Regions from separate parts of the Oceanisphaera sediminis genome, predicted to be linked through region 1. Evidence: predicted binding sites of a transcription regulator. Region 1 holds the regulator's gene; the other holds the start of a gene.
The links. The regulator sigma-54, encoded in region 1, starts transcription at its own class of promoters, with help from an activator protein. The targets are predictions, from matches to a motif close to TGGCACNGTTTTNGCTT.
Positions count from the first base shown of each region.

Region 2: fliE (flagellar hook-basal body complex protein FliE) is a predicted target of sigma-54. The motif match lies at 3,666-3,682, and genes of this name have one in related genera.

Region 1 covers NZ_BAABDS010000038.1:46,851-52,614, reverse strand. Annotated here, with positions in the region: gene lptA (lipopolysaccharide transport periplasmic protein LptA) at 1-523, shown strand, start outside; gene lptC (LPS export ABC transporter periplasmic protein LptC) at 1-24, shown strand, start outside; gene lptB (LPS export ABC transporter ATP-binding protein) at 526-1,251, shown strand; gene ABD827_RS12695 (RNA polymerase factor sigma-54) at 1,301-2,740, shown strand; gene hpf (ribosome hibernation promoting factor) at 2,765-3,052, shown strand; gene ptsN (PTS IIA-like nitrogen regulatory protein PtsN) at 3,055-3,501, shown strand; gene rapZ (RNase adapter RapZ) at 3,512-4,372, shown strand; gene ABD827_RS12675 (HPr family phosphocarrier protein) at 4,365-4,640, shown strand; gene mgtE (magnesium transporter) at 4,681-5,764, shown strand, end outside.
Region 2 covers NZ_BAABDS010000036.1:204,494-210,257, forward strand. Annotated here, with positions in the region: gene fliH (flagellar assembly protein FliH) at 1-557, opposite strand, end outside; gene fliG (flagellar motor switch protein FliG) at 554-1,600, opposite strand; gene fliF (flagellar basal-body MS-ring/collar protein FliF) at 1,593-3,299, opposite strand; gene fliE (flagellar hook-basal body complex protein FliE) at 3,311-3,625, opposite strand; gene ABD827_RS12200 (sigma-54-dependent transcriptional regulator) at 3,820-5,211, opposite strand; gene ABD827_RS12205 (sensor histidine kinase) at 5,242-5,764, opposite strand, start outside.

The sequences.
Region 1 (5,764 bases):
CGGGCAACCTACTTTACTCCTTAGCATCGGTGGCCTGCTGGCCCTCGGCCTGAGTCTGGCCGAGGCCAAAGAGGCAGACTTCAACCAGCCGGTGACCATCGATGCCGGTCGTCAGCTGGTGGAGCTGGTCGACAACAAGGTCACCTTCAGCGATCGGGTCGTGGTCAAACAAGGCACCATGGATGTGCAGGCCGACAAACTGGTGGTGATCCGCAACGACCAGGGCCTGCAATCGATGACCGCCCACGGCGCACCGGCCACCTACTATCAGGTGCTCGACAGCGGCCAGCCGGTCAAGGCCGAGGCCCGGGAAATCCACTACGATATGAAGGCACGCACCATCACCCTGCTGAAGGAAGCGAAGCTCACGCAAAACGACAATATCGTGACCGGCTACCGAATCCGCTACCATATCGACAAGGAGCAGATGGAAGCCGAAAGCCAGGGCGGAAAAGACCGCGTCACCACCATTTTTCTGCCCGAACAACTGCAGGACATAAATAAAAAAGAGACGCAGAACTGATCATGGCAACACTGAAAGCCCGCGGGCTGCAGAAAAGTTACAAGGGCCGCCAGGTGGTGGCCGATGTCAGCCTGACCGTCAACACCGGTCAGATCGTCGGCCTGCTCGGTCCCAACGGCGCCGGCAAGACCACCTCCTTCTACATGATAGTGGGCCTGGTACAGCGCGATGCCGGCAGCATCACCATCGACGAACAGGACATCAGCCATGAGCCCATGCATGTGCGAGCCCGGGCCGGTATCGGTTACCTGCCCCAGGAAGCGTCCATTTTTCGGCGCCTGAGCGTGGCCGACAACCTGATGGCGGTGCTCGAAACCCGCCAGGATCTGGATGCCGCCGGCCGCGACGAAAAAATGGAGCAGTTGCTGGAAGAGTTCAATATCACTCATATCCGCGACAGCGCCGGCATGAGCCTGTCCGGTGGCGAGCGCCGCCGGGTGGAAATAGCCCGGGCGCTGGCGGCCGATCCGCGTTTCATTCTGCTGGATGAGCCCTTCGCCGGGGTCGATCCCATCTCGGTGATCGATATCAAGAAAATCATCCTGCACCTGCGTGATCGCGGCCTGGGCGTGCTGATTACCGACCATAACGTGCGTGAGACCCTCGATGTCTGCGAACGGGCCTACATTGTCAGCCACGGTCATCGTATCGCCGCCGGCACACCGACCGAAATACTCGCGAACGAGCAGGTCAAGAAAGTCTATCTTGGTGAACAATTCAGCCTCTGAGCTGGCCCGCTGAAGACCCATGCGGTTGACATAGAAGGACTTTTCTACAATGAAGCCAACTCTTCAGTTACGTCTGGGGCAGCAACTGACCATGACCCCCCAGCTGCAACAGGCCATTCGCCTGCTGCAGCTGTCGAGCCTGGAGCTGCAGCAGGAAATTCAGCTGGCCCTGGAAAACAATCCCCTGCTGGAGCAGGAAGAGCCGGACAGCATAGAAGTGGCCGACGGTGGCAGCGACGAGCAAATGGCTGCCGATACCTCCATGGAGCAAAGCCAGCTGTCCGACGAACTGCCGATGGACACTCATTGGGATGATATCTATACCGCCTCCTCCGGCAGCAGTGGTAACGGCGGCCTGCCCGAAGGAATGGAAGATACCGTCTATCAGGGAGAAACCACCGAAACGCTGCAGGATTACCTGCTGTGGCAGATGCAGCTGACCCCCTTTAGTGAAACCGATCAGGCCATCGCCCTGGCCATTATCGACGCCATCGATGACGCCGGTTATCTGACCCAGGATCTGGAAGATATCCTCGCCGCCGTCTCCGGTGGCGACCAGGAAATCGAGGCAGACGAGGTGGAAGCGGTGTTGAAGCGCATTCAGCACTTCGACCCTGTCGGCGTCGCCGCCCGCAGCGTGCAGGAATGCCTGCGCATTCAACTCGAGCACTTTCCCGCCGACACTCCCTGGCTGAACGAGGCCCGTCTGGTGCTTGAGCAACACATGGATCTGCTCGGCAACCGGGACTATCGCACCCTGCAACGTAAAACCAGGCTGAAGGAAGAAGAACTCAGGGATGTGCTGGCCCTGATCCAGCAGCTGGAGCCCAGGCCCGGCAACAGCGTGATTCAGAGCAGTTCCGAGTACGTGATCCCGGATGTGGTGGTGACCAAACGCCAGGACGTCTGGGTTGCCGAACTCAATCATGACGCCATGCCCAAGGTACGGCTGAATCAGACCTACGCCGCCATGGCGCGCCAGCCCAGAAACAGTGAAGACGGCCAGTTTATTCGTAACCATTTGCAGGATGCCAAATGGTTTATCAAGAGCCTGGAAAGCCGAAATGAGACCTTGCTCAAGGTTGCCAATTGTATTGTTGAACAACAACAGGCATTCTTTGAGTACGGGCCCGAGGCCATGAAGCCGATGGTGCTGAATGATGTGGCCGAAGCGGTGGAAATGCACGAATCCACCATCTCCCGAGTGACCACGCAGAAATTCATGCATACCCCCAGAGGGGTGTTCGAGCTGAAGTATTTTTTCTCCAGCCATGTGGGTACCGACAGTGGCGGAGAATGTTCGTCGACGGCAATTCGCGCCCTGATCAGGAAACTGGTCGGTGCGGAAAACCCGGCCAAGCCACTGAGCGACAGTAAAATTGCCCAGTTGCTGGCCGAACAGGGGATACAGGTGGCCAGGCGGACCATCGCCAAGTACCGGGAGTCGCTGGCCATCCCCCCTTCCAATCAGCGTAAGCGCCTGATGTAAAGGCAGATCTAGAAGGAAGACGATATGCAAATAAATCTGACTGGACACCATGTAGAAGTCACCGATTCCCTGCGTGACTATGTGAACAGCAAGTTTGCCCGACTGGAGCGTCACTTCGACAACATCACCAATGTACACGTCGTCCTCACCCTGGAAAAATTGCAGCAGGTGGCCGAAGCCAAAATGCATCTCAGCGGCGGTGAAATTTTTGCCAACGCCCAACATGACGACATGTACGCCGCCATCGATGGCTTGATCGACAAGCTCGATCGCCAGATCATCAAACACAAAGAGAAGCTCAAGCAAAAATAACCATGGAAGTCGCCGACATACTGAGCAGGGACTGCACCCGCAGTGCAGTCCCCTGCACGAGCAAAAAACGAGCTCTCGAAATCATCAGCGAGCTGGCCGCCCTGCATCTCGATATCAGCAGCCAGCAGCTGTTCGACTGCCTGCTGGCCCGGGAAAAAATGGGCAGCACCGGCATCGGCAACGGTATTGCCATTCCCCATGGCCGTATCAGCAATGACAACCAGGCGACGGCGGTGCTACTCACCTTTGCCGAGCCGGTGGAGTTTGATGCCATTGACAATCAGCCCGTAGGCCTGGTATTCGCCCTGCTGGTACCGGAACAAGAATGTAAGCAGCATCTCAAGACGCTGTCATTGATTGCCGAAAAGCTCAGCAACAAACAGGTCTGCAAGCAGTTGCGCCAGGCCGGCAGCGATGACGAGCTCTATCACATCATGGTGTCTTCCTGAGGAGAACAATATGCAGCTGGTGATCGTCAGTGGTCGTTCGGGCTCGGGTAAAACCGTGGCCCTGCGTGTGCTCGAGGATCTGGGTTATTACTGTGTCGACAACCTGCCCGTCGAGCTGCTGCCCGAGCTGGTACAGATGCGTCGGCGCGAACCCGGTGAGGTGGCGGTCAGCATCGATGTACGCAACCTGCCCGACAGTGCCGACAAACTGGAAGCCTGTCTGGCCGACATCGGCGCCATGGAAGGGGTCAGCCTGTCCAGTATTTTTATCGACGCGGACAATGCCGCCCTGATCCGTCGCTTCGGCGACACTCGCCGGCTGCACCCCTTGTCTCGTCACAGCCTGACCCTGGACGAAGCCATCCGTCAGGAAACCCACCTGCTGGCGCCTCTGTCTTCCACCGCCGATCTGCGTATCGACACTTCCGATCTCAGTATTCACGATCTGAGCGAAATTATCCGCGCCCGTATTCTCGGCAAGAAGGAACGGGAACTGAACTGGGTATTCGAGTCTTTCGGCTACAAATACGGTATTTCTCAGGATGCGGATTTCGTGTTCGATGCCCGCTTTCTGCCCAACCCCCACTGGATAGCCGAGTTGCGCCCTTTCAGCGGCCAGGACGAGCCGGTCGCCAGCTACCTGAGCAGCCAGCCCGAGGTCACCAAATACCTGTGGCAGATTGAAAACCTGCTGGTCACCTGGATGCCGCACCTGGAACGCAACAACCGCAGTTACGTGACCGTCGCCATCGGTTGTACCGGTGGCAAGCACAGATCCGTGTATATCGTCGAGCAGCTCGCACAGATATTCCGGCAAATGGGCAAAAGCGTACAACTGCGCCACCGGACCCTGGAAAAGCAACATGACTAGAATCGAGCGGGATCTGCAAATCGTCAACAAGCTCGGGCTCCATGCCCGAGCCGCCATTCAGCTGGTACAGTTAACCCAGCAATTCGATGCCACCGTGACCGTTTGCAACCAGGAAAAACAGGCCCCGGCCAACAGCGTCATGGGCTTGCTGATGCTGGAAACCGCCCAAGGGCACGCCATTCGCGTCGTTGCCGAAGGGCCGGATGCAGAAGCAGCCATGAACGCCGTCTCCCGCCTGGTCGCCGACCGCTTCAACGAATCAGAATAATTCCCCTATCGCCTTCCCCCCGCAGAAGGCTGGAGTCCGGATGACAGAATCATTAGAAAAGCCAAGAACGCAGGATCATCTGGACACCATTACCCAGGCGCTGAACAGCGGCATGTTCGTGCACGTTCGCCGCATGCTGCAACAGATGCGCCCCGGCGACGTCGCCTGGCTGCTGGAGTCCTCTCCCTCTCCCAGTCGCAAGGTATTGTGGCAGCTGATCGACCCGGATGAATACGGCGAAATCCTGGAAGAGCTGTCGGAGGAAGTCAGAGACGGCATCATCCGGCTGATGGATCCGGGCAAACTGGCCGCCGCACTGGAAGACATGGAGTCGGACGATCTGGCCTATGTACTGCGGGATCTGCCCGAGCAGCTGTTCAATCAGGTACTTACCCAGATGGATGAGCAGGATCGGCAGCGGGCCCAGCAGGCGCTGTCGTATCCGGAAGACACCGCCGGCTCCATCATGAATACCGAGTTCATCACCCTGCGGGCCGATGTCAGCATCGAGGTGGTACTGCGCTACCTGCGCCTGCATACCGAACTGCCGGAGGGCACCGATACGCTTTATGTGGTCGATCAGAATAACCGGCTGCTGGGCGATATTTCCCTCGCCAGTCTGGTGGTGCAGGATCCGGCCACCACGGTTGCCGAGGCCATGGATACCCAGGTGGAAGCCATACCGCTGACCATGACCGACACCGACGTGGCCAACCTGTTCGAGCGTCACGACTGGCTGTCGGCGCCGGTGGTCGATGAGGACTATCAGTTGCTGGGCCGTATCACCATCGATGACGTGGTGGACATCATTCGAGAGGAAGGCGAACACTCGATGATGGGCATGGCCAAGATGGACGATGACGAAGATACCTTCGCGCCGGTACTGACCAGTGCCCGCCGTCGTTCCATCTGGCTCACCGTCAACCTGGGCTCGGCCCTGCTCGCCGCCAGCGTCTCCAACATGTTCGAGGAAACCCTGTCACAGCTGGCTACTCTGGCGATTCTGATGACCATAGTGCCCTCCATGGGCGGTATCGCCGGCAATCAGACCCTGGCATTGGTGATCCGCGGCATGGCGGTCGGCCATATCGGCGACAGCAACGCCCGTTGGCTGCTGACCAAGG
Region 2 (5,764 bases), on a different contig from region 1:
GCCGCCACCGCTTCACGCACCGTGGCCAGCAACAACTGCGGCGAGGTAGTCGCTTCGGTCTTGAGCAGATTACGGGCCAGCTCCTGCGCCAGGGTGACCAGACTTTGCTCTACCACCTGATCTATCTGCGCCAGCGGTGCCTGCAACTGTTCAAGCAGCTGCTGCCACTGCTGCTGCTGCTGTTCTATTTGCTGCTGCCCTTCGGCCAGCCCCTGTTCCAGCCCCTGCTTGAGACCGGCCTCGTGGCCCTGTTGCAGCCCGGTGAGGCGCCCCTCTTCCTGCCCGGCGACCAGGCCTTCTTGTTTGCCCTGTTCAAAGCCTTCTTCGTAGGCGGCCTGACGAATGGCCTCCAGCGCCTCGGCGGTCAGCGGCTCGGGCTCGGGTTCCGCTATCGGCTCGGGATCGGCCACCTCGGCCCGGCGCTTGATATTCAGCGCCTGCTGTTCTCTTGGCTCGGCCCGAGGCTGTGTCATCTCTGGCCAGGGCCAGTGCTCGGCGTCCGTCGTTTTATCGCGGGGGATGCGATCATACTCGGAGGAATAAGGATGACGACTCATACGAAGTCATCTCCGCCACCCTTGGCCAGCATCAATTCCCCGCTGTCGGCCAGACGGCGGGCAATGGCCAGAATTTCTTTCTGGGCCACCTCGACATCGCTCACCCGTACCGGGCCCATGGCGTCCAGATCGTCCTGCAGCATTTCGGCGGCTCGCTTGGACATGTTGCCCAGGAACTTGTCCTTGAGCTGGTCATCCGCGCCTTTCAATGCCCGCTGCAGCAGCTCGCCGTTCACCTCACGCAGCAACATCTGTATGCCGCGGTCATCCACATCAATCAGGTTTTCGAACACGAACATCAGATCCTGGATCTTCATGCTCATCTCTTCATCCTGATCACGAATAGAGTCCATCAGGGTGCCTTCGATAGAAGTATCCAGATAGTTCATGATATTGGCGGCGGCCTTGAGGCCCCCCATCTTGGCGGCCTTGGCGCCACTCTGACCGGCGAACTGTTTTTCCATGATGTCGTTCAGCTCTTGCAACGCCGCCGGTTGCACCTCTTCCAGCTCGGCGATGCGCATCACCAAATCCAGCCGGACCGGCTCGGCAAACTGCTGCAGAATTTCGGCGGCCTGCTCCGGCTCGAGGTAAGACAGCACTATGGTCTGAATTTGCGGGTGCTCGTTATGAATGATGCTGGCCACCTGGCGCGCATCCATCCATTTCAACGAGTCCAGCCCGCGCGAGCCGGCACCGACCGAAATCTGCTCGACCAGGCGTCCGGCCTTGTCTTCACCCAGCGCCGAGACCAGGGCGTTGCGCACAAAGTCCTGACTGCCCACGCCGATTTTGGTGAAGCGCTGAATATCCTCGATAAAGAGCCGATGCACCGCCCCCACCCGCTCGGGACCAAAGTCGCCAACCGAGGCCATTTTCATGCCCAGACGCTGTACCTGCTTGGGATCGAGATGGCGAAATATCTGCGCCGCGTCTTCTTCCCGCAGGCTCAGCATCAAGAGCGCGGCTTTTTCGGTGCCGGTCATCTTGGTGAGCAGTTGCCGCTGCTCATCGGTAATCATCAGTTGCTGAGTATCAGTCATCGGCTTTCACCCAATTTCTCACTACCTGTGCCGCCAGATCCGGCTCGTTGGCCACCAGGGCCCGAATGGCCGACAGCACGTCTTCGTCCTTGTTCAGATCGGGCAGTTGCAAACGGCCCTCGCGAATACCAAACATGCCGTCATCCTGCTCGGCCTGCTGCGCCAGCAGCGCCAGATCATCATTGCCCAGCAGCGCATTCTGGCCGTCCAGATCCACCTCTTCCGGCATCTTTTCATCGCTGCCCAGCAGACGCCTGACCATGGGGCGCACCAGGGTCAGCAACAGCACAATCAGCACAATCACCGCACCGAGAATACGCATGAGGTGCAGGAACCAGGTTTTTTCGTAGAAAGGCACACCGGCAATATCGTCAAGCTGGGGCCGGTTGAATGCCACCGACACCACCTCTATGGCATCACCCCGGCTCACGTCGAAGCCCAGTCCGCCACGCAGCAGCCGATCGATACGGGTCAGCTCTTCCGGCGTCAGTGCGACCCGCTCTGTAGTGCCATCCTCATTGGTAATGGCCTTGTGATCCACCGCCACCGATACCGTTAACCGGCGCACATCTCCGGTGGCGCTCTGGGTGTGACTGATGGTGGTGTCCAGCTCGAAGTTGCGGGTCGCCTCGCGTCGGGAACGTTCGTTGCTTCGTTTTTCCTGAGCCTGCCCGGCCTGTTCGGGAATATCCGATTCGGCCGGCGGTTGATTGGTCAAGGCGCCCGGAATGCCAATAGCCCCCATGCCGGACGTATTGTCTTCCATCACCATTTCCGAGCGTACCGCCGGCAACTCGGGATTGAACGACTTGACGGTCTGCTCTTTGCGGGTGAAGTCGAGCCGTACATCCACCTCGGCGGTGTAATTGCCCAGCCCCAACACCGGACTCAGAATGGCGTCAATTTTCTGGCGATACTCCGCTTCCTGCTTTTGCTGCAGTTCAAATTCGCGACGGGTGCGGGCCGACAAGGGGTCTTGCGAGCCGGAGTTGAGCAGGCGACCGTTTTGATCGGTGACCGTGACCCGATCCGGCGTCATGTCCGACACCGCCGAGGCCACCGTATCCACGATGGCATCCACTTCTTCCTGACGTAATGTACCGCCCCGGCGCAGGTTCAGCACCACGGTGGCGCTGGGCTGGCGCTTGTCGCGTACAAAGACGTTTTCACGGGGAATGGCCAGCAGCACCTGGGCCTGGGCGACGCTGTTGTATTGTTCGATGACCCGCGCCAGCTGCCGTTCACGGCTCAGGTTAAGCCGCTCACGCTCCAGGCGTTGGCTGATGCCGAAACCGGGGTCGGACAGCAGAATAGAATCCCCCTGGGGCGGGCTTTGATCCAGGCCGGAGCGACGCAGGTTAAGCTGAATATCGGCAAATTTATCGGCCCGCACCAGCACGGTATTGCCGTCTATGGTGTATTCGACCTTCTGGGCATCGAGAAAGTCGAGGGTTTCAATCAATTCCTGATTGCTGTATACGCCCAGCGGGCGCATCTGGGGTTCTTTGCCCCACAGCAGAATAAACACCGCCAACGCCAGACAGATAGCCAGCGCCAGCACAATAATGACCTGGCGCAGAATGTCGGTGTTGCCCAGCAAGGCGAACGGCGTGCTTTTTTGCTCCTGGGCTTCCAGTGAGTTGTCCTCGCTGGTGGCAAGGGCAGATTTGTCGGTATTCACCAACGGATTATCGGCCACCAATCAAGTCCTCATACCGGCATGTTCATGATGGTTTTATAGGCCTCAACCACCTTGTTGCGCACCTGCACGGTGGCATCGAAAGCGATGCTCGACTTTTGCGACGAGATCATCACCTGCTCCAGGCTGACCGACTCGTCACCAAGCTCGAAGCGGTTGCGCAGATCGCCGGTGCTTTGCTGCAGACCATTGACGTTGTTGACCGCCTGGGTCAGCAGGGCAGAAAAGTCCTGTTGCGGGGCTACGCTATTGGGTGGCGTCAGCGGTTGCAGTTCGCCCTTGATGGCCTGCATGTCTGTTAATAGTCCGGCTGCGCTAATGTCCATCCCAGTCATCCTCAGTCAAATAAATAGCGTGAAGATCATAATGCAAACGACGGGCCAGTCTATCTTTATCTGCTCGCCGGCTTCTATTTGAACTTGAAGGGTCCAATTTATTGGACTGCCTGAGCCAGGGCGTAGTGCATGTGGTCGAATGAATTCAACCCTACTGGCTTGTATCTGCTCATTCAGGGTTCAATTCACACCGGCACGCTAATCCCGGCATCGCGCATGCGCGCCAGCTTATAGCGCAGGGTGCGAGGGCTGATACCCAGTTTTTCCGCCACCTGCTGACGGCTGCCGGCGTGGGTGTGCAAGGCCTGCAGAATAAGCTGCTGCTCCTGAGTAGCGAGCTCCTTGCCGAGGTCACTATCCGGCTCACCACGCCCGGAGGCGGTTGGTGCGGCAGGGAGTGCGACGGATGAGGCGGCGTCCAGCAGAATATCCGCCGCTTCAATCACCTCGCCGTGCGCCAGTATCAGCGCTCGCTGTATCACGTTACCCAGCTCGCGCACGTTGCCGGGCCAGTGCCAGGCCTGCAGTCGCGCTTTGGCCTGGTCATTCAACACCAAAACGCCCCGCCCCAACTCACGCGCATGGCGCTGCAGCAGATATTCCGCCAGCGGAATAATGTCGCCGGGTCGCTCGGCCAGCGCCGGCCAGTGCAACGGAAACACGTTAAGCCGGTAGTACAAGTCTTCCCGAAAGCGCCCTTCCGCCACCGCCTGGCGCAGATCCCGGTTGCTGGTGGCCAGCACCCGCACATCAAGCCGAATGGTCTTGCGCCCGCCCAGGCGCTCCACTTCCCGCTCTTGCAACACCCGCAGCAACTTGGCCTGCAGGTTGAGATCCATTTCGGTAATTTCGTCCAGCAGCAGGGTGCCGCCATTGGCCTGCTCAAACTTGCCGGGGCAGGCCTGCACCGCCCCGGTAAAGGCCCCCTTTTCATAACCGAACAGGGTGGCTTCCAGCATGTTCTCGGGAATGGCGGCACAGTTGATGGCCACAAAGGCGCCCTCGGCCCGCTCGGAGCGACGATGAATAAAACGCGCCAGCACCTCTTTGCCGGTGCCGCTGGGGCCACTGATCATCACGCTGGCGCCCGACTCCGCCACCCGGGTGGCCAGTTGCAGCAACTGTATGCTGCCGGCATCCCCCACCACGGGATCGCCGCCGTCTGCCGCTTCTTGCGACGTATGGCACGACCTGTGTTGCGACACATAAGGCGACACCACCGCCAGCAGCGCATCGGGGGTAAACGGCTTGGCCAGATAATCCACCGCACCGGCACGCATGGCGGCCACCGCCCCCGCAACCTGGGCATAAGCGGTGATCACCAGCACCGGTAGGCCGGGAATGCGACGATTGATCCAGCCGAGCAACCCCAGGCCGTCCATGCCGGCCATCTGCACATCGGTGATCACCAGCCGCGCCGCCCGCTCCTGCAGCCAGACGATGGCCGCCTCGGCACTATTGACCGCGGCGCAGGAAAACCCCGCCAGCAGCAGGGTATCCTGCAGCGCCTGCTGCAAACCCGAATCGTCTTCGACGATAAGAAGATCAACCACATCGGGCTGTACATCATGTGTCATGAAGATGCCTCCTTAATCTCTGTTTCCCCTTTATTCTTCATTCCTTACCCCTTGCGGCAAAAAGAGGCTGAAACGGCTGCCCTGCGCCGGTACCGACTGCACCGTGACCCGGCCCTGATGGGCACTCATCACCGCCATGACCGCCGCCAGCCCCAGGCCGGTGCCCTGGCTGCGGGTGGTAAAAAACGGGGTGAAAATCCGATTAAGCAGACTGGCGTCCATGCCCTTGCCATTATCCTGCACCCGAATTTCGACTTCATTATTCGGTGCCGACAGCACCGTCAGCGCGATTCGGATCGCTCCGGCTTCTGTCGCATTCTCCAGCAGATTCAGGATGATACCCTTGAGGGCGTGCGCATTGCCGAGCACGTGCACCGGCTGTGCCGGAGCAAGGTCCAGGGTAGCCCCTTCGGCCGCCAGCAGAGGCATGACGGCCTCAGCACACTCGCCGAGCAGCGCGTTCAGCTCCAGCTCTTCGGCGATGGAGCTCTGCTCGGGCCGGGCAAACAGCAAAATGTCGCTTATTTGACGCTCTATGTCGCTCAGCCGCGCC